Regions from separate parts of the Streptomyces sp. V3I8 genome, predicted to be linked through region 2. Evidence: riboswitches for the same ligand, from Rfam matches in the RefSeq annotation. Region 2 holds a riboswitch; each other region holds the start of a gene.

Region 1 (5,647 bases), 2.0 Mb from region 2:
GGCCGTTCGGCCTCCCGCTCGCGCCGCCGCCCCCCGCCCAAGCGTTCCGCACTGCTGACGATCGCCGTGCCCTCGGCGTGCGTGATGGGTGTCGCCGGGATCGCCGCCGCGTCCGTGACCGGCGGCGAGAGCGGGGCCGAGGCCCGTACGACCGCCGCCGCGCCCGACACGAGCACCGTGCATCCGTCCGTCGCGAACAACAAGCTGGACACCCAGCTCGAGAACCTCTCCGCGGACGCGGGCGACTTCGCCGACCGGGCGAGCCGCACGCAGGAGCGTATCGACCTCAAGGCCCAGCAGGCCGCCGAGAAGCAGAAGGCGGCGGCGGACGCGGCCCGCAAGGAGCGGCTGCGCCCGAAGTTCGCGCTGCCGGTCGCGCGGCACGGGCTCAGCGCCTACTACGGCCAGGCCGGCGTCAACTGGATGTCCGTGCACACCGGGATCGACTTCCCGGTCTCGTACGGCACGACGGTGATGGCCGCGACCGACGGGACCGTCCGTACGCAGCTGAACAGCGCCTACGGCAACATGATCATCGTGACGGCCAAGGACGGCACGGAGACCTGGTACTGCCACCTCTCCTCGTACCGGGTCGCCTCGGGGACCGTCGTGAAGGCCGGCGACCCGATCGCGTACTCCGGGAGCTCCGGCAACTCCACCGGCCCGCACCTCCACTTCGAGGTGCGTCCCGGCGGCGGTTCGGCGATCGACCCGCTGCCGTGGCTGCGCAGCCACGCGGTCGACCCCACCTGAACCGACCGACGGACCGGTGGAGCCGCCCGGGCGGCGGCCCCGTCCCGGCTTCCGGCCCCGCACCGCTCTCGTCCTGCTCCCTGCCGCTGCCGGCTGCCGGCAGCGGCAGCCGCCTAGAGCTTCTCCACCGGCGCGTACCGCAGCAGCAGGCGCTTCGGCTTCTCGGCGCCGAAGTCGACCGTCGCCTCCGCGTTCGCGCCCAGGCCCTTCACACCGACGACCGTGCCGAGGCCGAACTGGTCGTGCGTGACCCGGTCCCCGACCGCCAGCGACACCACCGGCTTGTCCGGGGCGCCGCGCCGCGTCGCGAAGCCGGACGCGCCCGAGGCCGCCGAGCGGGAACGGGAGGAGGACAGGGACGCCGCCACCCCGGCCGCCGGACCGGAAGCCACCGATCCCATGGAGCCCCTGCGCTTCCAGTCCAGGTGCGCGTCCGGGATCTCCTCCAGGAAACGGGAGGGCGGGTTGTACGAGGGCTGACCCCACGCGCTGCGCATGGACGCCCGCGTCAGGTAGAGCCGCTCCCGCGCACGCGTGATGCCGACGTACGCGAGCCGCCGCTCCTCCTCCAGCTCCTTGGTCTGGCCGAGGGCGCGCATGTGCGGGAAGACGCCGTCCTCCAGGCCGGTCAGGAAGACGACCGGGAACTCGAGGCCCTTGGCGGTGTGCAGGGTCATCAGGGTGATGACACCCGAGCCGTCCTCGTCCTCGTCGGGGATCTGGTCGGAGTCGGCGACCAGGGCCACCCGCTCCAGGAAGGCGGCGAGCCCGGCCGGCGTCTCGCCGTCACCGCCGTCGCCTTCGCCCGCGCCGTCCTCGCCCTCATCCGTGCTCGCACCAGCGCCGCCGGCCGCCTCCTGCTCGAACTCCAGCGCGACGGAGGCGAGTTCCTGGAGGTTCTCGATGCGGGTCTCGTCCTGCGGGTCGGTGGAGCTCTGCAACTCGGCGAGATAGCCGGTGCGTTCGAGGATCGCCTCGACGACGGTCGCCGGGCCCGCGCCGGACTCGACGATCGTACGGAGGTCCTCCATCAGCGTGTTGAACCGCTTGACGGCATTCGTCGAGCGGGCCGCCATGCCGTACGCCTCGTCGACGCGGCGCAGCGCCTGCGGGAAGCTGATCCTCTCGCGCTGGGCGAGCGCGTCGATCATCGCCTCGGCGCGGTCGCCGATGCCGCGCTTGGGCACGTTCAGGATGCGGCGCAGCGGTACGGAGTCCTCGGGGTTCGCGAGCACGCGCAGGTACGCGAGGACGTCGCGGACCTCCTTGCGCTCGTAGAAGCGGACGCCGCCGACAACCTTGTAGGGCAGGCCGACCCGGATGAAGACCTCTTCGAAGACACGGGACTGCGCGTTCGTACGGTAGAAGACGGCGACGTCGCCGGCCTTCGCGTCACCCGCGTCGGTGAGGCGGTCTATCTCGTCGGCGACGAACTGCGCCTCGTCGTGCTCGGTGTCGGCGACGTAGCCCGTGATGCGCGCGCCGGCGCCCGCGTTGGTCCACAGGTTCTTGGGGCGGCGGGACTCGTTGCGCTCGATGACCGCGTTGGCGGCGGTGAGGATCGTCTGCGTGGAGCGGTAGTTCTGCTCCAGGAGGATCGTCGTCGCGTTCGGGTAGTCCTCCTCGAACTGGAGGATGTTGCGGATCGTCGCGCCGCGGAAGGCGTAGATCGACTGGTCGGCGTCACCGACGACGCACAGCTCGGCGGGCGGGAGGTCGCCCTCCCCCGGCAGCACCTCTCCCGGCGGTACGTCCCCGGGATGCGCGGCGGAACCGGCGGCGGGGTCCGTGGCGCTGCCGACGAGCTCCCGGACGAGGGAGTACTGCGCGTGGTTCGTGTCCTGGTACTCGTCCACGAGGACGTGCCGGAAGCGGCGGCGGTAGTGCTCGGCGACGTCCGGGAAGGCGCGCAGGAGGTTGACCGTCGTCATGATCAGGTCGTCGAAGTCCAGTGCGTTCGCCTCGCGCAGCCGCGACTGGTACATCGCGTACGCCTGGGCGACGGACTTCTCGAAGCCGTCGGCCGCCTGGGCGGCGAAGTCCTCCTCGTCGATCAGCTCGTTCTTCAGGTTCGAGATCTTGGCGCTGAAGGACTTCGGCGGGAAGCGCTTGGGGTCGAGGTCGAGGTCGCGGCAGACCAGGGCCATGAGGCGCTTGCTGTCGGCGGCGTCGTAGATCGAGAAGGACGACGTGAAGCCGAGCCTCTTGCTCTCGCGGCGCAGGATCCGTACGCAGGCGCTGTGGAAGGTCATCACCCACATCGCGTTCGCCCGCGGGCCGACGAGCTGCTCGACGCGCTCCTTCATCTCGCCCGCGGCCTTGTTCGTGAAGGTGATCGCGAGGATCTGGCCGGGGTGCACCTTGCGCTCGCCCAGCAGGTGGGCGATGCGGTGGGTGAGCACCCTGGTCTTGCCGGAACCGGCGCCGGCGACGATGAGCAGGGGCGATCCCTGGTGGACCACCGCCGCGCGCTGGTTCTCGTTCAGCCCGTCCAGGAGCGCGGCCGGGTCCACGAGCGGCCTCGGGGCGCCGTCGCGGTAGTAGCCGTCCCTGGGCGGAGGCGCGTCGAAGCGCCCGCCGAACAGGTCGTCCGCGCCGGGGTCCGGCGCCTCGTCCTCGGGTGGCGGCGGGGGCTCTTCCTCATGGGCCCGGGAGGGCTTGAGGTCCGCCAGGAAGCTGTCGTCAAAGAGGCTGCTCATCGCTCTCCGAGTCTAGGCGCCCCCACCGACACCCCGCTCCCACCCACCAGACCCTCACCGAAAATTACGCTCCGGCCACGCTGTGCGACCAAGGAAATCGGTAAGGGGCGCGCGGAACTGCGCGACCGGCCACCACGCACCCGCGGACAGGTACGCGCGCCGCACACGCACGCCCCACACGCACACCACCCAAGACAACCGATCGCACACCATGCCAAATCGCCGCCGTCGAACGACACTCGGAGCCCAGGTCACGAAAATGTATCGGGCATATCGAACATCAAACTTCACAGGTGCCACACGAATTGGCTAACTTTCGATCAGGTCGCTCGACCCGCACCGGCGAACAACGCCGGGCCGGGCGCCCTCCGCCGAATCCGTGCGCCCTCGTGGCACCGGAACCGGGGACCCACCGATCACGGGGTGAATCGGTCCGACTCCCGCACGGGACCAGGGCCGTAGGGCAAACCTTCCGAAGCACCCGCCCGAACCCGACAGCTAACCCGGTAGGCGGATGACGGAAGGAGACGCCCTCGTGGCGCCACACCGCAGAGCGCGGTCCAGCGGTCCCCTGGGCATGCGGACGCCGGCTCCCGCCACCGCCGCACCGGCCTCGGTGGCCCTGCTCTCCCAGACGGCGGACGCCTCGCCGGCCGCGGAGCCCGCACCGGACGCGGAGAACACCCGGCCGAGCACGGAGGAAGTCCGGAAGAAGATCGACGACCTCTACCAGCGGGCGGTCACGGCCACCGAGAAGTACAACGCGGCCAAGGAGCGGACCACCAGGCAGCGCCGGCGCGTCGACACCCTCCTCGGCGACGTGGCGAAGCGCACGGGCGCCGCCGCCCCCGACAGCGCCGCGCTCCTGGCGGCGGACAACCCGCAGGACTACTTCGACCGGACCCGGCTGATGAACCGGCTCACCGCCCGGCAGAAGCAGGCCGTCGACGACTACGTGACACGGCGGGCCGCCACGACGACGAAGCGGCAGCAGGCGTCCGAGGGCCTGGAGACGCTCACCACCACGGAGAACGCGCTGAAGACGTCCAAGGCGGACGTGCAGCGCAAGCTCGCCGAGGCACGCGGGATCCTCGCGCGGCTGACCGCCGAGGAGGAGGCCCGGCTCGCCGCGATCGAGCGGGAGAGGCAGGCGGTCAAAGCGGCCAAGGCCGCCGAGGCGCTCGCCTTCGCCCGCGCCCAGATCGGCAAGCCGTACGTGTGGGGCGCGAGCGGCCCCGGCTCGTACGACTGCTCCGGGCTCACCCAGGCCGCCTGGAAGGCCGCCGGCGTGACTCTTCCGCGTACGACGTGGGACCAGGTGGGGACCGGCACGGCGGTCTCCGTGGACAGCGCCCGCCCCGGTGACCTCGTCTTCTTCTACGACGACATCAGCCACGTCGGCATCTGCGTCGGCGACGGCATGATGATCCACGCCCCGAAGCCGGGCGCGTACGTCCGCGAGGAGTCGATCCACTCCATGCCGATCCACAGCGTGGTGCGACCGACGTAGGCCACCGGCGCCCGGCACCGGGGGGACGGCCCCTGGTGCCCGGCCCTCATCGTCCTGTTCAGGTCCAGAGCAGGGCGATGAAGATGTTCACCGTGGTCAGTCCGCCCACGAGGGCGAACAGGCGCTTGTCGATCTTCTCCTCGTCGCGCTGCACGTAGACGAGGCCGAGGATCACGATCAGCAGGGCCAGCTTCACGCCGATCTTGATGTTGTCGACGCTCTGGTCGTCGGCCTGGTTGAGGCCGACGAGGACCGCGCCCGTGACCAGCATGGTCAGCGCGCCGTGCAGCATGGCGGGGGTGAAGCGGGCCGTGCCGTCGCCCATGGCCTTCATCTGCGTGAGGAAGCCGCCCAGCAGGGCGGCGATGCCGATGATGTGCAGGGCGACGAAGACATGAATGAGTACGTCCATGAGCCCGGACCCTAACCGGGCGCCGGTACGCCGACTCGCACCGGCCCGGACGGAACCTCGATCCCCGGCCCTGGCCCTGGCCTCCGACCCCGATGCCCGGCTCCGGCTCCGGTTCCGGCTCCGGCTCCGGCTCCGGCTCCGGCTCCGGCTTCCGCCCGTAGCACCGTCCGGTCCTTCGCCGGCCCCCAACGCGCGTATCGGTCACGGCGCTACGCCAAGCCGGTGACGCCGGGCCCGGATCACGGTCGCACCCGGTCGCCCTGTGACCGGATG
Region 2 (5,647 bases):
GGGTCGCCCTGGACGCGGACGGCACGGCGACCGAGGAGCTGGGCGAGGTCTACGGCTGCGCGCTCGCCTGGTCGGGGACCTGGCGGATCGCGGTGGCGCAACTGCCGGACGCGCGCGTGCAGATCACCGGCGGCGCCGGGTACGACGACTCGGGCCTGCTGCGGCTGGAGCCGGGGGAGAGCTTCGTCACGCCCGTCTTCGCGGGGCTGTGGAGCGACGGTGGCTTCGGCGGGGCGAGCCGTGCCTGGCACGCGTACCAGCGCGCGCACGTGATCCCGGACGCGGACCGGTACCGGCCCGTGCTCTACAACTCCTGGGAGGCCACCGAGTTCGACATCTCCGAGGAGCAGCAGCGGGCGCTCGCCCGCCGGGCCGCCGACGCGGGGATCGAGCTGTTCGTGGTGGACGACGGCTGGTTCGGGGCGCGCACCAGCGACCGGGCCGGGCTCGGCGACTGGACGGTCAACCGGGACCGCTTCCCCGGCGGCCTCACCCCGCTGAGCGACTACGTGCACGGGCTCGGGATGCAGTTCGGCATCTGGGTCGAGCCCGAGATGGTCAACCCGGACAGCGAGCTGTACCGCGCGCACCCCGACTGGGTGCAGTTCCAGCCGGGCCGCAGGCGCACGGAACTGCGCAACCAGCTCGTCCTGAACCTCGCCCGCGAGGACGTCCAGGAGTACCTGTGGGAACAGCTCGACGCGCTGCTCTCCAGCGCGCCGATCGACTACGTGAAGTGGGACTTCAACCGCTGCTTCACCGACGCGGGCTGGCCCGGCGAGGCGTATCCGCAGCGGCTGTGGGTGGACCATGTGCACGCCCTGTACCGCCTGCTGGACCGGCTGCGGGCGGCCCACCCCCACGTGGCCTTCGAGTCCTGCTCGGGCGGCGGCGGGCGGATCGACCTCGGGATCATGGCCCGTACGGACCAGGTGTGGACCTCCGACAACACCGACCCGCTCGACCGGCTCGCCATCCAGCACGGGTACAGCCAGGTGCATCCCGCGCGGGCCATGGCCGCCTGGGTCACAGACAGCCCGAACACCCAGCTCAACGGGCGGGTCAGCTCGCTGCGCTTCCGGTTCGTGAGCGCGATGGCCGGGGTGCTCGGAGTCGGCGGCGACCTCACCCGGTGGAGCGCCGGGGAGCTGGCCGAGGCGCGGACCTGGGTGGACCTCTACAAGGAGATCCGGCCCGTCGTGCAGGGCGGCGACCTGTACCGGCTGCGGGCGCCGGAGGGCGGGCTGAGCGCCGTCCAGTACGTCCGCGGCGGCGAGACCGTCGTCCTCGCCTGGCTGCAGGCCCAGCACCACGGCGAGCCGGTCCCGCCGCTGCGGCTGCGCGGACTCGACCCGTCAGCATCGTACGAATGCCTCGAAACGGGCGAAGTGCACCGGGGTGCGGTGCTGTTGCACCACGGGGTGCGGACGGGGCTGCGCGGGGATCTCGACGCGGCAGTTGTCCGGCTGCGTCGCATGTGACGGATGTGTCCGCAATGGAGCCTTCGTTCCAACTCGTGCCGGAATGAAGGCTCCTGGGGCCGTGCGCCGTGAGCAGCGTCATATCCGTGACGTTCCGCTGTCGCCATGCTCACGTAAGTCCACTTTGTTTCCAGGGCCGCAGCAAGGAAAAGGCGGCCCGTATTCACGCAGGGTGACCGGTATTCCATCGGAGGATCAAGGAAACAGGGGACACAGGAAACCCCGAAGGTTGTTTCCGCCTCTTCATGTCGCTTACGTTCACCTCCAATCCGGACGGACGCCCAATCCTGCCGCCGCCCGGAATCCGCACACCCACCCGATCCACGGCAGGAGCGGGGGACCCACAGGTACTACGCCTGTTCCGGTCTCCGGAACGGGCTCGGGGTTAAGCCGTGCGACAGCACGGCCGGGCATCTCCAGCCCGCACCCGACAGCTCACCTCGCAGGCGCCGGAGAGGAATTCGTCATGCCCGCGAAGGGTAAGCACCGCCGTCCCAGGTCCCAGCGTTTCACCCGCTCCATAGCCGTGGCCGGAACCGGGGGCGCGGCCCTCGCCCTCCCGCTGCTCGGCGCGGCCGGAGCGCACGCCGCCACCCCGCAGTCCGCCGCCGACTCCGTCGCGAGTGCCTCGAACGTCGCGAGCGAAACCCCGAAGTCCGCACCGGCCGCCGACAAGAAGGCCGGAGCGGGGAAGACCGGGGCGCAGAAGGTCACCACCAAGACGTACGCCGTGCGTTCGGGCGACTCCCTGTCGAAGATCGCCGACACGCAGGACGTCGACGGTGGCTGGAAGAAGCTGTACTCGGACAACCGCACCGTGGTCGGCGGCGACCCGTCGCTCATCCATCCGGGCCTGAAGCTCACGCTCGGCGGGGCCGCGGCCACCACCGGCTCCGACGCCTCCGAGGCGGCCGGGCGGTCCACCGCCAAGAAGCCGGCCACGACGTCCAGGGCCACGGACACCTCCGCCGCCACCTCGACCGCTCCGTCGGCCTCCAGCGGCTTCTCGCTGCCGGTCGCGGGTGCGTCGATCGGGACCTCGTACAAGATGTCCGGCAGCATGTGGTCCAGCGGCTACCACACCGGTGTCGACTTCGTGGTGCCCACCGGCACCTCGCTCAAGTCCGTCGGCGCGGGCACGGTGGTCTCCGCCGGATGGGGCGGCGCGTACGGCAACCAGGTCGTCATCCGGCTCGCCGACGGCCACTACGCCCAGTACGCCCACCTGTCCTCCCTGTCCGTCTCGGCCGGCCAGGCCGTGACCGGCGGACAGCAGGTCGGCCTCTCCGGCGCGACGGGCAACGTCACCGGCCCGCACCTGCACTTCGAGATCCGCACCACCCCGGACTACGGCTCGGACGTGGACCCGCTGGCGTACCTGCGTGCCAAGGGCGTTTCCGTCTGACACCCGCTCGGCACGTCCTTCGAAGGCCGGACCCCGTCACGGGGTCCGGCCTTCGGCATGCCGTCGCGCGGACGGTACGGCCCGTACCGCCCGCGCGACGGGCGCGGCGTGTTGCGGTCTCGTGGCGTGGCCGGGCGGAGCGTCGACACGGGTGGGCGGCAGGCGCCAGAGTGATCTCCACAAGCGCTTTCCGCACCCATGGCGGTGCCGGAGCCGTCGCTCACCACCCCCGGAGGAACCGCGCCATGACGACCACACGCAGGGCGTTCGGAGCCCTGGCCGCAGGCGCCGGCCTCGCCGCGCTCGTCCCCGGAGCGCCGGCGGGCGCCGCGGACCGCCACCGCCCGGGGCGGATCCTCGCCCGCGACGACTTCAGGCACGGCCTCGGCCGGTGGGTGACCGAACTGCAGGACGGCGGCAGCGTCACCGCCTCCCGGGGTGTCCTGGACATCGACGTACCCGGCGGTGCGACGGTCTGGTTCAGGCACGCGCTCCGCGGACCGTACGTCATCGGGTACACCGCCGTCCCGATCGGCGCGGGCGGCGTCAACGACCGCGTCTCGGACCTCAACAACTTCTGGAACGCCATCGACGCCCGCTCGCCCGACGACCTCTTCGCCACGCCCCGCGACGGTGCGCTCGCGACCTACGACCACCTCAGGACGTACTACGTGGGATACGGCGCGAACGGCAACACCACGACCAGGCTGCGCCGCTACGTCGGCGAGGCGGGCGTACGGCCGCTGATCCACGACTACACGGAGCCCCTGCTCACCGCGAACCGGCCGAACCGGGTCCGGATCGTCTCGGACGGTTCGACGGTCCAGTGGTGGAACAACGGCCGGCTCGTTCTCGACCACACGGACCCGGAGCCGTACACGAGCGGGCACTTCGCCTTCCGGACCACCTGGAGCCACTTCGCGATCAGCGACTTCCACGTACGGGAGCTGCGGAAACGTACCTGAAGGAGCTCTGTATTCCTGGATTGACCAACACTTGACAAGTGGCTTATCTCACCGCGCGTCAACCCCTTCCTACGGTCGCGTAGCTCACACCCCAAGGTGAATCATGGGCCGACGTGGCAGACGATTCGAGAGACGGCAACAGAAAAGACGACAACAGATCAGTGATCGGGTCGTACGTGGCGGTGGGGGACAGCTTCACCGAGGGCGTCGGCGACCCCGGCCCGGACGGGTCCTTCGTCGGCTGGGCGGACCGGTTCGCGGTGCTGCTCGCGGACCGGCGGCCCGAGGGCGACTTCGGCTACACCAACCTCGCGGTCCGCGGGAAGCTGCTCGACCAGATCGTCGAGCACCAGCTGAAGCGGGCCAGGGAGCTCGCTCCGGACCTGGTCTCCTTCTGTGCGGGCGGCAACGACATCATCCGGCCGGGCACCGATCCCGACGAGGTCGCGGAGCGCTACGAGCGGGCCGTCGCGGACCTGACGTCGGCCGTCGGCACGGTCCTGGTGACCACCGGGTTCGACACCCGTGGCGTGCCCGTGCTCCGGCACATGCGCGGCAAGATCGCCACCTACAACCTGCATCTGCGGGCCATCGCCGACCGGTACAACTGCCCGGTGCTGGACCTGTGGTCGCTCAGGACCATCCAGGACCGGCGGGCCTGGGACGGCGACCGGCTGCACCTGTCGCCCGAGGGGCACACCCGGGTGGCCCTGCGCGCCGGTCAGGTCCTCGGCCTCGAGGTGCCGGCGGATCCGGACCAGCCCTGGCCGCCGCTGCCGCCGCGCGGCACGTCGGAGGTACGGCGCGACAACATCCAATGGGCCCGGGAGTACCTCGTGCCGTGGATCGGCCGGCGGCTGCGCGGGGAGTCCTCGGGCGACCGGGTGGTGGCGAAGGGAAGCCTGTCACCGGGCGACATCAAGACGTGGATCGAGGCCGTGGCCTGAAGATCCGGAAAATCCCGGAGGCCTGAAGGCTCCGCGAGGTCCGTGGGGAGGGGATTTCGAGGGGTGGCCGGTGCCGCCCGGCCGGTGCCGTCGGGCGGCACCGGTCACCTCTCGCGCAACGCCCCTTCGTCGAGGCCCAGTTCGCGGGCCAGTGCCTCGTCCACCCACTGCTGGGTGCGGGTGCGTGACACCGCGCCCGGGTACGCCGTCATCTGCACGGCCAGTCCGTCCAGCAGGGCGGTCAGACGCAGCGCCGTGCCCGTCGGGTCCGGGCACCGGAACTCGCCTCCGGCCACCCCCTCGGCGATGACCTCGATGAGCGCGGCCTTCCACTGCCGGTCCAGGTCACGGGTGACGTCCCGCAGCGCCGGCTCGCGCAGTGCGACCGCCCAGCCCTCGATCCACAGCCGCCAGCCCTTGGCCTGCCCGGTCGGCGCGTACCAGCGCACGGCGGCCCGCAGCCTGCGCCGTGCGGTCGTGCGGCGGCCGAGCAGTTTGCGCAGGTGGGCGAGGTCGTCCTCGGCCGCGTACGTGAACGCGGCGGCGACCAGTTTCTCCTTCGTGGAGAAGTGGTAGAGCACCAGGGCGTTGCTCACCCCCAGCGCGTTCGCCACATCGGCGATCCGCACCGCGCAGACACCGTGCTCCTCGATCTGCCGGACGGCGGCCCGCAGCAACTCCTCGCGCCGCTGCGCCACACCCAACCGCACCCTTGCCACCGGACAACCCTATGGCCTGGTCGGGGGCGGCACCGTCACAGGGGCGGTTACCGGCCGCGTGGAGGACGCCACCGGTACCGCGCGGGCACGTCACCGGCACCGTGGGAGCCGTCAGCGGTACCGGCCGAAG
Region 3 (5,647 bases), 3.6 Mb from region 2:
GACGGCCCGGGACGGCCCGGGGCGGCCCGGGGCGACCTTAAGGGGAACCGGCGGAGGAATGGAAGAAGAGCCTGAGGGAGGACCGGAGAGGGGCCGGACAGGGACCGGAGAGAGACCGGGAAAGGCCGCGGAAGGGAGGCGTGGGGAGGGGCGCGCGGCCGGTCGGCGCGGTGGCCGATTTGTCATGGGATCGACCCCAACAGCCGGGGCCGGAGGGGGCGTACGGCGACGCGTGGGACGGTCGAGGTGCCGGACGACGTCCGGTTCGCGTCGAGTCGCTGGAGCATTCGATCCGTATTCTCTGATCATGGCCGCACCGAATGCATATTCACTCATCGCCACTGACCTGGACGGGACGCTGCTGCGCGGCGACGACACCCTTTCGGACCGGTCACGCACCGCGCTGGCGATGGCGGTCGGGGCAGGTGCCCGGCACCTCGTGGTGACGGGGCGCCCCGCTCCGCGCGTACGCCCGCTGCTGGAGGAACTGGGCAGCCGGGGACTCGCGGTGTGCGGACAGGGTGCGCAGTTGTACGACGCCGGCGCGAACCGCATGGTGTGGTCCGTCACCCTCGACCGCGAGCTGGCCGAGGTGGCCCTCGGCAAGATCGAGGCGGAGGTCGGCGAGGTGTACGCGGCCGTCGACCAGGACGGCGTGGACGGCCTCACCCTCATCGAGCCGGGCTACGAGATGCCGCACCCGACGCTCCCGGCGGTACGGGTGCTGCGGCGCGACGACCTCTGGACGCAGCCCATCAGCAAGGTGCTGCTGCGCCACCCCCTGCTGTCCGACGACGAGTTGGCGACCGCCGCGCGCGGAGCGGTGGGTTCCCTCGCCAGTGTCACGATGTCCGGCCCCGGTACCGTCGAACTCCAGCCATGCGGCACCACGAAGGCGACGGGGCTCGCGTTGGCCGCCGAGCATCTGGGCCTGACGTCCGCGCAGACCGTCGCCTTCGGGGACATGCCCAACGACATCCCCATGTTCGACTGGGCGGCGCGCGGGGTCGCGATGGCCAACGCGCACCCCGAACTGAAGGCGGTCGCCGACGAGATCACCCTCTCGAACGAGGACGACGGCATCGCGGTGGTCCTGGAGCGGATGTTCTCCGACCGCCCCCGCCCCGGCCCCGGCCCCGGTACCGGCCGGGGCGCGGGTCCGGGTTCCGGTCAGTAGGCCCCGAAGACGTTGTCGATGGAGCCGTACCTGGCGGCGGCGTAGTTGCACGCGGCCGTGATGTTGGCGACCGGGTCGAAGGGGTCGAGCGACGTGCCGGACACGTGGTACGCCGCGAAGGTGGGGTCGATGACCTGGAGGAGCCCCTTGGACGGCGTACCGGCGACCGCGTTGGAGTCCCAGTTGTTCATGGCCTGCGGGTTGCCCGAGGACTCACGGATGATGTTGCGGTGGATGCCGTCGTAGGTGCCCGGGATGCCCTGCTGGGCCATGACGTCCAGCGACTCCCGGATCCAGCCGTCGAGGTCGTCCGTGTAGGTCTTCGCGGTGGCCGGGGTGACGGCGGAGGCCGTGGTCGTTTCGGCCGCCGCGGCCGTCCCGGCCGGGGCGTCGGCGTTCTTCGTGCCCACGGTCAGCTCGAGGCCCGGACGGATGAGCGCCGGGTCGTCGCCGATGACCGCGCGGTTGGCCTTGTACAGCTTCTTCCAGTCGCCCGTGGTGTGCGCCTTGGCGATCTTGGACAGGGTGTCGCCCCCGGCCACCTCGTACGTGACCAGCGAGACCTGCGGAACCACGGCCGTGGCCGCTTGAGCCGTCTGGGCCGCCTGAGCCGCGTGGGTCGGCTGTGCGGCGTGGGCGCCGGTGGCCCCCACGAGGGGGAGCGCGAGCGCGGCACCGCCGGTCCCCGCGGCGACGATGCCACGGGTGAGGGTGCTCGTTCGGGGACGGCGGTGCTTGCCTCGTGAGGCCATGACGCATTCCTCTCCGGCGCCTACGAGGTGAGCTGTCGGGTTCGGGCGGGAGCTGCCCGGCCGCGTGCTGTACGCGACTGCACCCCGAGCCGTTCCGGGATTCGGACCGGCGACTTACCTGGGTTCCCCGCTCCTGCCGTACGCGAGTGAATGGGTGACTGGAATGTCCGGGCGGCGGCAGGATTAGGCGGTCCGTCCGGAGTGACGTGAACGTATGCGAGAGCACATGCCGCTAACAAGCCCCATATTCACGCCCCGGTGGTAATGACCAGCGAAGTCGACCGCGTATTCCTTGATCTATTCGGAATATGAACTTCAACTTGCTTTCTGCAAAGGGAAGTCGGGAGACCGGACAAAATGATCACTTCGGACAGACGTGACTCAATTCACGGTCACGGAAAGGGGGTGGGGGAAGCGTATGGTCAATTCGGTCAAGAAGGTATCTTCGGGGCATTCCGAAGTGCGGAATCCGGCTATTCGCGGACAGGCCCGCCGGGTCCGCCCCGGCCACGCGCGTGTGGCGCTTGTTTCCGCCGTCGCGGGGAACGCGGAAGACCTCGTGGGTTCTCCTCGCGGCGAGGGGTGCGGGGCGGGGGTGTGGGGGCGTGCGGATGTGACGGGCCCGTTCCGGGGCGTGCCGGCTGTCCGGATCGCATCCGTCATACCGGTGGATCCGGAACATACCGCCGGTGATCCGACCGCGCCCGATCCGGTCCATGGGGGCAAAAGGGACCAGGTGGAGTGTGTCCGGCAGGGCGACGGCAGGTGACGGGCGGGCGCTCATCGTGATCGAAAGACGACCGGATACGCTGACTTGAGTGCCACCAGCGACACATCGACAAACGCCTACAGCACCGAGCGCACCCAGCACACCCAGAGCATCCAGAGACCGCCGTTGAGAGCGTCAGCAGACAGGAGACCCTCGTGACCGTCGTCGGGCCGTTCGGGCTGAGCGTGCGGGACCAGGCTCTCGAAGCCGATGTCCAGGCCGGACTGACGGCTGTCGAGGAGGGACTGCTCGAGGCCACCAAGAGCGAGGTCCCGTTCATCACGGAGGCCGCGCAGCACCTCGTGCGCGCGGGCGGCAAGCGGTTCCGGCCGCTGCTCGTGATGCTCGCCGCCCAGTTCGGTGACCCGTACGCGCCGGGCATCGTGCCCTCGGCGGTCGTGGTCGAGCTGACCCACCTCGCCACGCTGTACCACGACGACGTGATGGACGAGGCGGACGTGCGCCGGGGGGTGCCCAGCGCCAACAGCCGCTGGGACAACTCGGTGGCGGTCCTCACCGGCGACTTCCTCTTCGCGCGCGCCTCGCACATCCTGGCCGACCTGGGCCCCGAGGCCGTACGCATCCAGGCGGAGGCCTTCGAGCGGCTGGTCACCGGCCAGATCCTCGAGACGGCGGGACCGCGTGACGGCCGCGACCCGGTCGACCACTACATGGACGTGCTCGGCGGCAAGACCGGCTCGCTGATCGCGGTGGCCGGACGCTTCGGCGCGATGATGTCCGGCGCCGACGAGACGGTGGTCGACGTGCTGACGCAGTACGGGGAGCGGCTCGGCGTCGCCTTCCAGCTCGCCGACGACGTGCTGGACATCGCGAGCGACTCGCGCGAGTCCGGCAAGACGCCGGGCACCGATCTGCGCGAGGGCATCCCGACGATGCCCGTGCTGCGGCTGCGCGAGCGCGTGGAGCGGCTGGGGCTCGCGGAGGACATCGCCCTGTCCGAGCTGCTCGCCTCCGACCTGACGGACGACGACCGGCACGCGGAGGCGCTCGCCAAGCTGCGCGTCCACCCCGCGCTGGACCAGGCGCGCCGCGACACCGTGCGGTACGCGGAGGACGCCCGCGCCACGCTGGCGCCGCTCCCGGAGTGCGACGCGAAGTCGGCCCTGGTGGAGCTGTGCGACGCGGTGGTGCACCGCGCGGGCTGATCCGCGCGAGGTGCCTGTGCCTGCGCCTGTGCCCGTACGACCCCTACGGGTCCGGGGCGGTGCGGTCCGCCTGTGTCATACCGCAGGTGTACACGGAGTTGGCTCCGAGGTCTGACGCTCCACGGCGGTCGATCTGGTCGAATGGGACACACCACTTCACAGGAGTTCGGGTGACAATGGCGGCCAGGGGTGGACGAGTGCGAGGACGGTAAGCCGCCGCCGACGACGGAGGTAGGGCACACATGGCACCGTACGAATCCGACGACAGCACGACCGGGGACGAGGCCGACGACATGCGCGCCGGCCGGCGCAAAGCCGCGCGGTACGTCGTTCCCGTCACGGTGGTGGGGCTGGCTGCGGCGACCATCGGGCTGGTCCCGGCGTTCGCGGGCTCCGGCGATCCCGACCTGCCGGAGGTCAGCGCCCAGCAGCTCATCGAGAAGATAGCCGCCTCGGACGTGCAGCAGCTGTCCGGCACGGTGAAGATCAGTACGGACCTGGGCCTGCCGGACCTCGGGGGCCTGGAGAGCAGCCTCGGCGGTGCGACGGCCGGCGGGGGCGGCGGCTCCGGCTCGTCCGCGGACCCGTCGTCCAAGCTGCTGGAACTGGCGTCCGGCACGCACACGCTGCGGGTCGCGTCCGACGGCGAGAACAAGCAGAAGCTGTCGCTCCTCGACAAGGCCGCCGAGTACAGCGTGATCCACAACGGCGACGAGGTGTGGGCGTACGACAGTGCGTCGAACGAGGTCTACCACACCGGGGACGCCTCCTCCGGATCCGCCGACTCCTCCGGAAAGGGGGCCGGGGACAGGGCGAAGGACGTGCCGGCCACGCCCGGGGAACTGGCCGAGGAAGCGTTGAAGGCGGCCGACGACACGACGTCCGTGACCGTCGACGGCACGGCGCAGGTCGCCGGCCGTGACGCCTACAAGCTGCTGATCAAGCCGAAGCAGTCCGGTTCGACGGTCGGCGCGATCTCCGTCGCCGTGGACGCGAAGACCGGTCTGCCGCTCAAGTTCACGCTCACCCCGGCGAGCGGCGGCGCGGCCGTCGTCGACGCGGGCTTCACCGAGGTCGCCTTCTCGAAACCGGCCGCGTCCACCTTCGACTTCACCCCGCCCAAGGGCGCGAAGGTCACCGAGGGCGACGAGCCGGCGTCCGGCGGCTCCGCCGACAAGGGCGACAAGCACGGCAAGCACGACAAGGGCAACAAGGGCAACAAGGGTGACGAGGCGCGTCCCGAGGGTGCCGGAGGCATCGGGGGCCTGGGCGGGGAGTTCCAGGGCCTGAACGTCCTGGGCGAGGGCTGGGGCTCCATCGCCCGGTTCGACACGGGCGGCGAGGGCCTGCCGTCCCAGGGGTCCGGCGGCGGCGACGCGGGCCGGTTCCTGGACTCGCTGGGTGACCAGGTGAGCGGCCGGTTCGGCTCGGGCACGGTCTTCTCGACACGCCTGGTGAACGCGCTGATCACGGACGACGGCAAGGTCTACGTGGGTGCGGTCACCAAGGACGCGCTGGTGAAGGCGGCCGACGCGGCGAAGTAGCCCTGCCGGGCCCCGCGGACACCCTGCCGCCGTCCTGGCGGCGGGGCCGAGCAGGGAACCGTCAGGTGTCCCCGGGGGCAGGACGGGATGAGGGAGTCGATGGCGGAACGGTCCACCGAGGGCGCGGGCGCGGATGGGGGCGGCACGGGTGAGACCGTGATCGCCACCCGTGGGCTGACCAAGCGCTACCGGGGTGGACAGCTCGCCGTCGACGGCCTCGACCTGTCCGTCCCGGCGGG
Region 4 (5,647 bases), 960 kb from region 2:
CACGTGTGGAACACTGGTCTAGACAACCTTGAGACACCTGAAGGGCAGCATCACATGGCTGAGCGCCGCGTCAACGTCGGCTGGGCCGAGGGTCTTCACGCCCGCCCCGCCTCCATCTTCGTCCGGGCGGTCACGGCCTCCGGCGTCCCCGTGACGATCGCCAAGGCCGGCGGCGACCCCGTCAACGCCGCTTCCATGCTCGGGGTCCTCGGCCTGGGCGCCCAGGGTGGCGAGGAGATCGTCCTGGCCTCCGACGCCGACGGCGCGGACACCGCGCTCGACCGCCTGGCCAAGCTGGTCTCCGAGGGTCTCGAGGAGCTCCCCGAGACGGTCTGATCCGCGCGACCCGCGTATCTCCACGTACGGCGGAGCCGCGTCACTCCCACCCGGGGCGACGCGGCTTTGCCGTTCACGCTTTTCGGCCGACGCCGGCCGGCCGATTCCCGTACACGCCGGCCAGCCGATTCCCGTACACACGGAAATACCGTGCCCGCTAATTCCCGGAAACGCGGAAAAAGGGGCAACAGAAATAGGCCCCCACCGAATAACACTCTTTGTATACGGCGCTTCTGTTAATGCCGCAGGCCCGCCGTGTTTACGGGATGTTGCGAAGTCCTCACACGCTCGGCGCGGTTCCCGCCGGGGAAGCGCAGCCGGTGCGCGGCCGTCGCCCGTTCGGCGTGCAGCGCCGTGACGGACCGGGCCCGGTCGCTGTCCCCGCGGGCGACGGCGTCCACGATGGCCCCGTGCTCGGTCCAGGACTCGGCGGGGTGCGCGGGCGCCTCCACCGAGTACATCCAGGCGATCTTGTGCCGCAGCTGGGCGAGTGTCGAGGTCAGTGCCGGACTGCCCGAGGCCTGCGCGAGCGTCTCGTGGAACCAGCCGCCGAGCGAGCGCAGATCCTCGCTGTTGCCCCGCCTGGCCCGCTCCTGTCCCAGCCTGACCAGGCCGCGCAGCACCTTGAGATGGGCCTCGGTACGGCGCTGGGCGGCCCGGGCGGCGCCCAGCGGCTCCAGCAGCACGCGCATCTCCAGGAGGTCGGCGGCCTCCTGCTCCGTCGGTTCCGCGACGCACGCGCCCGCGTGCCGGCGCGTGACCACGAACCCCTCCGCCTCCAGGGTGCGCAGCGCCTCGCGCACGGGGACCCGCGAGACGCCGTACCGGCGCGCGAGCAGTTCCTCGGTGAGCCGGCCGCCGCGTTCGTAGACACCCGCGACGATGTCGTCACGGATCGCCGTGCATACCGAGCGCGCGGGAATACGCATGACCGGACCTCCGCCTTAACCCCCGCGAAACGCGGTCGATTGACGCTTCTCCGGTGACTCTATTGCAGAGGACGGGAAATTCCGAAGGCAGTCCGGAATCCATGGATATTTTTTGGACACACCGCACTTCGGCGGAAGGCCCCGGCTCGGTGAGCCGGGGCCTTCCGCCGAAGTGCGGTGTCGTGCGACGCGGTGTCCTGCGACGCGAGGCTGTGCCGTGCGGTCAGACGTTCACGCCGTGCCCGCGCAGGTACGCGACCGGGTCCATGTCGGATCCGTACTCGGCGGTGGTGCGCGCCTCGAAGTGCAGGTGCGCCCCGGTGACGTTGCCGGTCGCCCCGGAGAGGGCTATCCGCTGTCCCGGCGTGACCGTCTGGCCGACCGTGACGCCGATGGACGACAGGTGCCCGTACTGGGTGTACGTGCCGTCGGTCATCCTGATGACGACCTGGTTGCCGTAGGCGCCGCCCCAGCCCGCCTCCACGACCGTGCCCGAGCCCACCGCGTGCACGGGGGTGCCGCCGGCGGCGTGGAAGTCGATGCCGGTGTGGCTGCCCGAGGACCAGATGCCGCCGCCGGCCTGGTAGGAGGTGGAGACGTACGAGCCGGCGATCGGCGCGGTGTACGCGTTGAGACGCTTGCGCTCGGCCTCGCGGGCGGCACGCACCTTGGCCTCGCGCTCCTTCTCGGCCTTCGCCGCGGCCTCCTCGGCGCGCTTCTTCGCGTCGGCCTCGGCCTTCTCGCGGGCGGCGGCCTGCTCGGCGGCCTGCCGCTGGGCGGTGGCCTGCGCGTCGATCTCGTGGGCGACCGAGTCGCCCATGGTGACGGCCTTGAGGGGCCCCGTCTGCTCGATCCCGCCCTCGGCGGCGAGCGCCGGCGAGGCGGCCAGGGTGCCCACGACGCCGGTGGTGGCGAGGGCGGCGACGCCGACGGTCCTGCGGGTGGTACGCGTCATGCGGCTGGGAAGACGGTGCTTCCCCGTGGCGCGGGTGAACGCCATGAAGTGGCTGGTCCTTTCCTTCCTTCTCGCCTACCGGGTTAGCTGACGGGTTCGGAGCAGGAAGGTCTCCTACGGGCGCCCTTCGGGAAGGGCGTCCGATTCACCCCAGGGACGTGTGGGTCCCCGGCTCCCCGGGCTCGCGCCGTACGGGGACTCGGCGATGACTGTCCGGTGCCGCGGACGCGGCGCACTGCCTGACGAACAGCCGGACCGACGCTAAACGGCGCCTCTTTCGGCAGACAAACGGATCACCACTTTTGTAGCGCACGCCACAGGGCAGACGGGCAACCTCTGTACCAATACGGGCGCATCGGACACGCCACGCACCGAGGCGGACAACGGACGGAAGACAGACAAGAAGACAGACGGAAGAGGCGGAAGAAACGGAAAAGGGCCCGGGGGACTCATCCAGTCACCCGGGCCCAGCCTCCGCCGGCCGCTACTCGGCCGTCACCACGCTCACTTCACCGATACCGAGGGCCCTGACCGGCTCCTCGATCTGCGCGGCGTCACCGACGAGGACGGTCACCAGCCGGTCCACCGGGAAGGCGTTCACGGCGGCCGCGGTGGCCTCCACGGTGCCGGTGGCGGCGAGCTGCCGGTACAGCGTCGCCTGGAAGTCGTCCGGCAGGTGCTGCTCGACCTGGTCGGCGAGCGTGCCCGCGACGGCTGCCGCGGTCTCGTACTTCAGGGGCGCCACGCCCACCAGGTTCTGCACGGCGACGTCCCGCTCGGCGTCCGTCAGCCCCTCGGCGGCGAGCGTGCGCAGCACCTTCCAGAGGTCGTCGAGCGCCGGGCCGGTGTTCGGGGTGTCCACGGAACCGCTGATGGCGAGCATCGAGATGCCCGTGCCGTCCGGGGCGGAGCGCAGCACCTGGCCGAACGCCCGTACGCCGTAGGTGTATCCCTTCTCCTCGCGCAGGACGCGGTCCAGGCGGGAGGTGAGGGTGCCGCCGAGGCAGTACGTACCGAGCACCTGGGCGGGCCACACGCGGTCGTGCCGGTCTGCGCCGACCCGGCCGATGAGCAGTTGCGTCTGTACGGCGCCGGGCCGGTCGACGATGATCACCCGGCCGGTGTCGTCGGCGGTCACCGAGGGCACGGGACGCGCCTCGGCCTGCGATCCGGTCCAGGCGCCGAGCGTGTCCGCGAGCAGCGCGTCGAGGTCGACGCCGGTGAGGTCGCCGACGACGACCGCGGTGGCCGTGGCCGGGCGCACGTGCTTCTCGTAGAAGGCGCGTACGGCCGCGGAGTCGATCGCGGTGACCGTCTTCTCGGTGCCCTGGCGCGGACGCGACATGCGGGAGTCCGCCGGGAAGAGCTGACGGGACAGCTCCTTGGCGGCCCGGCGGGCCGGGTTGGCGCTCTCGTGCGGGATCTCGTCGAGCCGGTTGCGCACCAGCCGCTCGATCTCGCCGTCGTCGAACGCGGGCGCCCTGAGGGCGTCGGCGAGCAGGCCGAGCCCCTTGGGCAGCCGGGAGACGGGCACTTCGAGGCTGAGCCGGACGCCGGGGTGGTCGGCGTGGGCGTCGAGCGTGGCGCCGCAGCGCTCCAGCTCGGCGGCGAACTCCTCGGCGGAGTGCTTGTCGGTGCCCTCCGAGAAGGCCCTCGCCATGATCGTGGCGATGCCGTCCAGGCCCTTCGGCTCGGCCTCCAGCGGGGCGGCCAGGAGCACCTCCACGGCGACGACCTGCTGGCCGGGGCGGTGGCAGCGCAGCAGCGTCAGGCCGTTGCCGAGCGCGCCGCGCTCGGGCGCCGGGAAGGCCCAGGGCCGGGCCTCGCCGGCCTGGGGCTGCGGGTGGAACTCCATCGTGGCGAGCTCGGTCACTTGGCCGCCTCCTCGTCGGTGTCGTCAGCGGCGGTGTCGGTGCCCTCGGAGGCGCCGGTCCCCTCGGGGGCGGTCGGCTCGTAGACCAGCACCGCGCGGTTGTCGGGGCGCAGGCGGGCCTCGGCGACCTCCCGCACCTCCTCCGCGGTGATGTCGAGGACGCGCTGCACGGCGGTCAGGGCGAGCTGCGGGTCGCCGAACAGGACGGCGTACCGGCACAGTTCGTCGGCGCGGCCCGCGACCGTGCCGAGGCGGTCCAGCCACTCGCGCTCCAGCTGGGCCTGCGCGCGCTCCATCTCCTCGGCCGTGGGGCCCTCCGCGGCGAACCGGGCGAGCTCCTCGTCGACGGCGGCCTCGATCACCGGGACCTCGACGTCGCCGGACGTCTTCACGTCGAGCCACCCCAGGGAGGGCGCTCCGGCGAGGCGCAGCAGGCCGAACCCGGCCGCGACGGCGGTGCGGTCGCGGCGTACGAGCCGGTTGTAGAGCCGGGACGACTCACCGCCGCCGAGGACGGTCAGGGCGAGGTCGGCGGCGTCGGACGCGCGCGTACCGTCCTCCGGGAGCCGGTAGGCGGCCATCAGCGCGCGGGCCGGGACCTCCTCCTCGACGACCTCGCGCAGCTGCCCGCCCATGGTCTCCGGGAGCGAGCCGTCGCGCGGGGCGGGCTTGCCGTCGTGGCCCGCGATGGAGCCGAAGTACTTCTCGACCCAGGCGAGCGTCTGCTCCGGGTCGATGTCGCCGACGATCGACAGCACGGCGTTGTTGGGCGCGTAGTAGGTGCGGAAGAAGGCGCGGGCGTCCTCGAGGGTGGCCGCGTCCAGGTCCGCCATCGACCCGATCGGGGTGTGGTGGTACGGGTGGCCCTCCGGGTAGGCGAGGGCGGTCAGCTTCTCGAAGGCGGTGCCGTAGGGGACGTTGTCGTAGCGCTGGCGGCGCTCGTTCTTGACGACGTCCCGCTGGTTCTCCATCGACTCCTCGTCGAGCGCGGCGAGCAGCGAGCCCATGCGGTCGGCCTCCAGCCAGAGGGCGAGCTCCAGCTGGTGCGTCGGCATGGTCTCGAAGTAGTTGGTGCGCTCGAAACTCGTCGTCCCGTTGAGCGAACCGCCCGCTCCCTGCACCAGTTCGAAGTGGCCGTTGCCCTTGACCTGGCCGGAGCCCTGGAACATCAGGTGCTCGAAGAGGTGGGCGAGCCCGGTGCGGCCCTTGACCTCGTGGCGCGACCCGACGTCGTACCAGAGGCACACCGCCGCGACCGGGGTCAGGTGGTCCTCGGAGAGCACCACACGCAGGCCGTTGGCCAGGCGGTGCTCGGTCGCTGTCAGGCCGCCGGAACCGGCCTCAGCTGTGGCCGTGTGACCCATGGGCATGTACGTCCCTTCGATCGCGGGGAAATGCTGAATTCCTGCTAGTCGTGCCACTGTATGCAAGCGCGCGGACAGCTGGCGAAGTTCCCGTGTCGCGTACGCCGGGAGCGAGCACGCCGACGCGCTCCGATCCCGTAGGACGGACCACCGGATCTCGTACCGTCGTACGGTCGTACGAGCGCGCACG

The links. Region 2 has a riboswitch for cyclic di-AMP ahead of QFZ75_RS06460 (M23 family metallopeptidase). Riboswitches for the same ligand answer to the same signal wherever they lie in the genome.
Region 1: linked by a shared signal. The riboswitch ahead of QFZ75_RS15230 (C40 family peptidase) and the one ahead of QFZ75_RS06460 (M23 family metallopeptidase) in region 2 are both predicted to bind cyclic di-AMP.
Region 3: linked by a shared signal. The riboswitch ahead of QFZ75_RS22525 (LysM peptidoglycan-binding domain-containing protein) and the one ahead of QFZ75_RS06460 (M23 family metallopeptidase) in region 2 are both predicted to bind cyclic di-AMP.
Region 4: linked by a shared signal. The riboswitch ahead of QFZ75_RS10640 (M23 family metallopeptidase) and the one ahead of QFZ75_RS06460 (M23 family metallopeptidase) in region 2 are both predicted to bind cyclic di-AMP.

The regions. Positions count from the first base shown of each region.
Region 1 is NZ_JAUSZL010000002.1:3,485,371-3,491,017, forward strand. Features, by position in the region: gene QFZ75_RS15220 (M23 family metallopeptidase) at 1-753, shown strand, start outside; gene pcrA (DNA helicase PcrA) at 867-3,452, opposite strand; cyclic di-AMP (ydaO/yuaA leader) riboswitch at 3,812-3,981, shown strand; gene QFZ75_RS15230 (C40 family peptidase) at 3,988-4,962, shown strand; gene QFZ75_RS15235 (hypothetical protein) at 5,021-5,374, opposite strand.
Region 2 is NZ_JAUSZL010000002.1:1,462,797-1,468,443, reverse strand. Features, by position in the region: gene QFZ75_RS06465 (alpha-galactosidase) at 1-1,481, shown strand, start outside; cyclic di-AMP (ydaO/yuaA leader) riboswitch at 1,785-1,943, shown strand; gene QFZ75_RS06460 (M23 family metallopeptidase) at 1,948-2,886, shown strand; gene QFZ75_RS06455 (DUF6250 domain-containing protein) at 3,132-3,851, shown strand; gene QFZ75_RS06450 (SGNH/GDSL hydrolase family protein) at 4,013-4,798, shown strand; gene QFZ75_RS06445 (TetR/AcrR family transcriptional regulator) at 4,903-5,517, opposite strand; gene QFZ75_RS06440 (Glu/Leu/Phe/Val dehydrogenase dimerization domain-containing protein) at 5,629-5,647, opposite strand, start outside.
Region 3 is NZ_JAUSZL010000002.1:5,055,815-5,061,461, forward strand. Features, by position in the region: gene QFZ75_RS22520 (HAD family hydrolase) at 308-1,177, shown strand; gene QFZ75_RS22525 (LysM peptidoglycan-binding domain-containing protein) at 1,171-1,929, opposite strand; cyclic di-AMP (ydaO/yuaA leader) riboswitch at 1,934-2,096, opposite strand; gene QFZ75_RS22530 (polyprenyl synthetase family protein) at 2,854-3,864, shown strand; gene QFZ75_RS22535 (sigma-E factor regulatory protein RseB domain-containing protein) at 4,107-5,408, shown strand; gene QFZ75_RS22540 (ABC transporter ATP-binding protein) at 5,508-5,647, shown strand, end outside.
Region 4 is NZ_JAUSZL010000002.1:2,423,254-2,428,900, forward strand. Features, by position in the region: gene QFZ75_RS10630 (HPr family phosphocarrier protein) at 55-336, shown strand; gene QFZ75_RS10635 (GntR family transcriptional regulator) at 573-1,265, opposite strand; gene QFZ75_RS10640 (M23 family metallopeptidase) at 1,489-2,265, opposite strand; cyclic di-AMP (ydaO/yuaA leader) riboswitch at 2,278-2,435, opposite strand; gene QFZ75_RS10645 (pitrilysin family protein) at 2,705-4,093, opposite strand; gene QFZ75_RS10650 (M16 family metallopeptidase) at 4,090-5,463, opposite strand.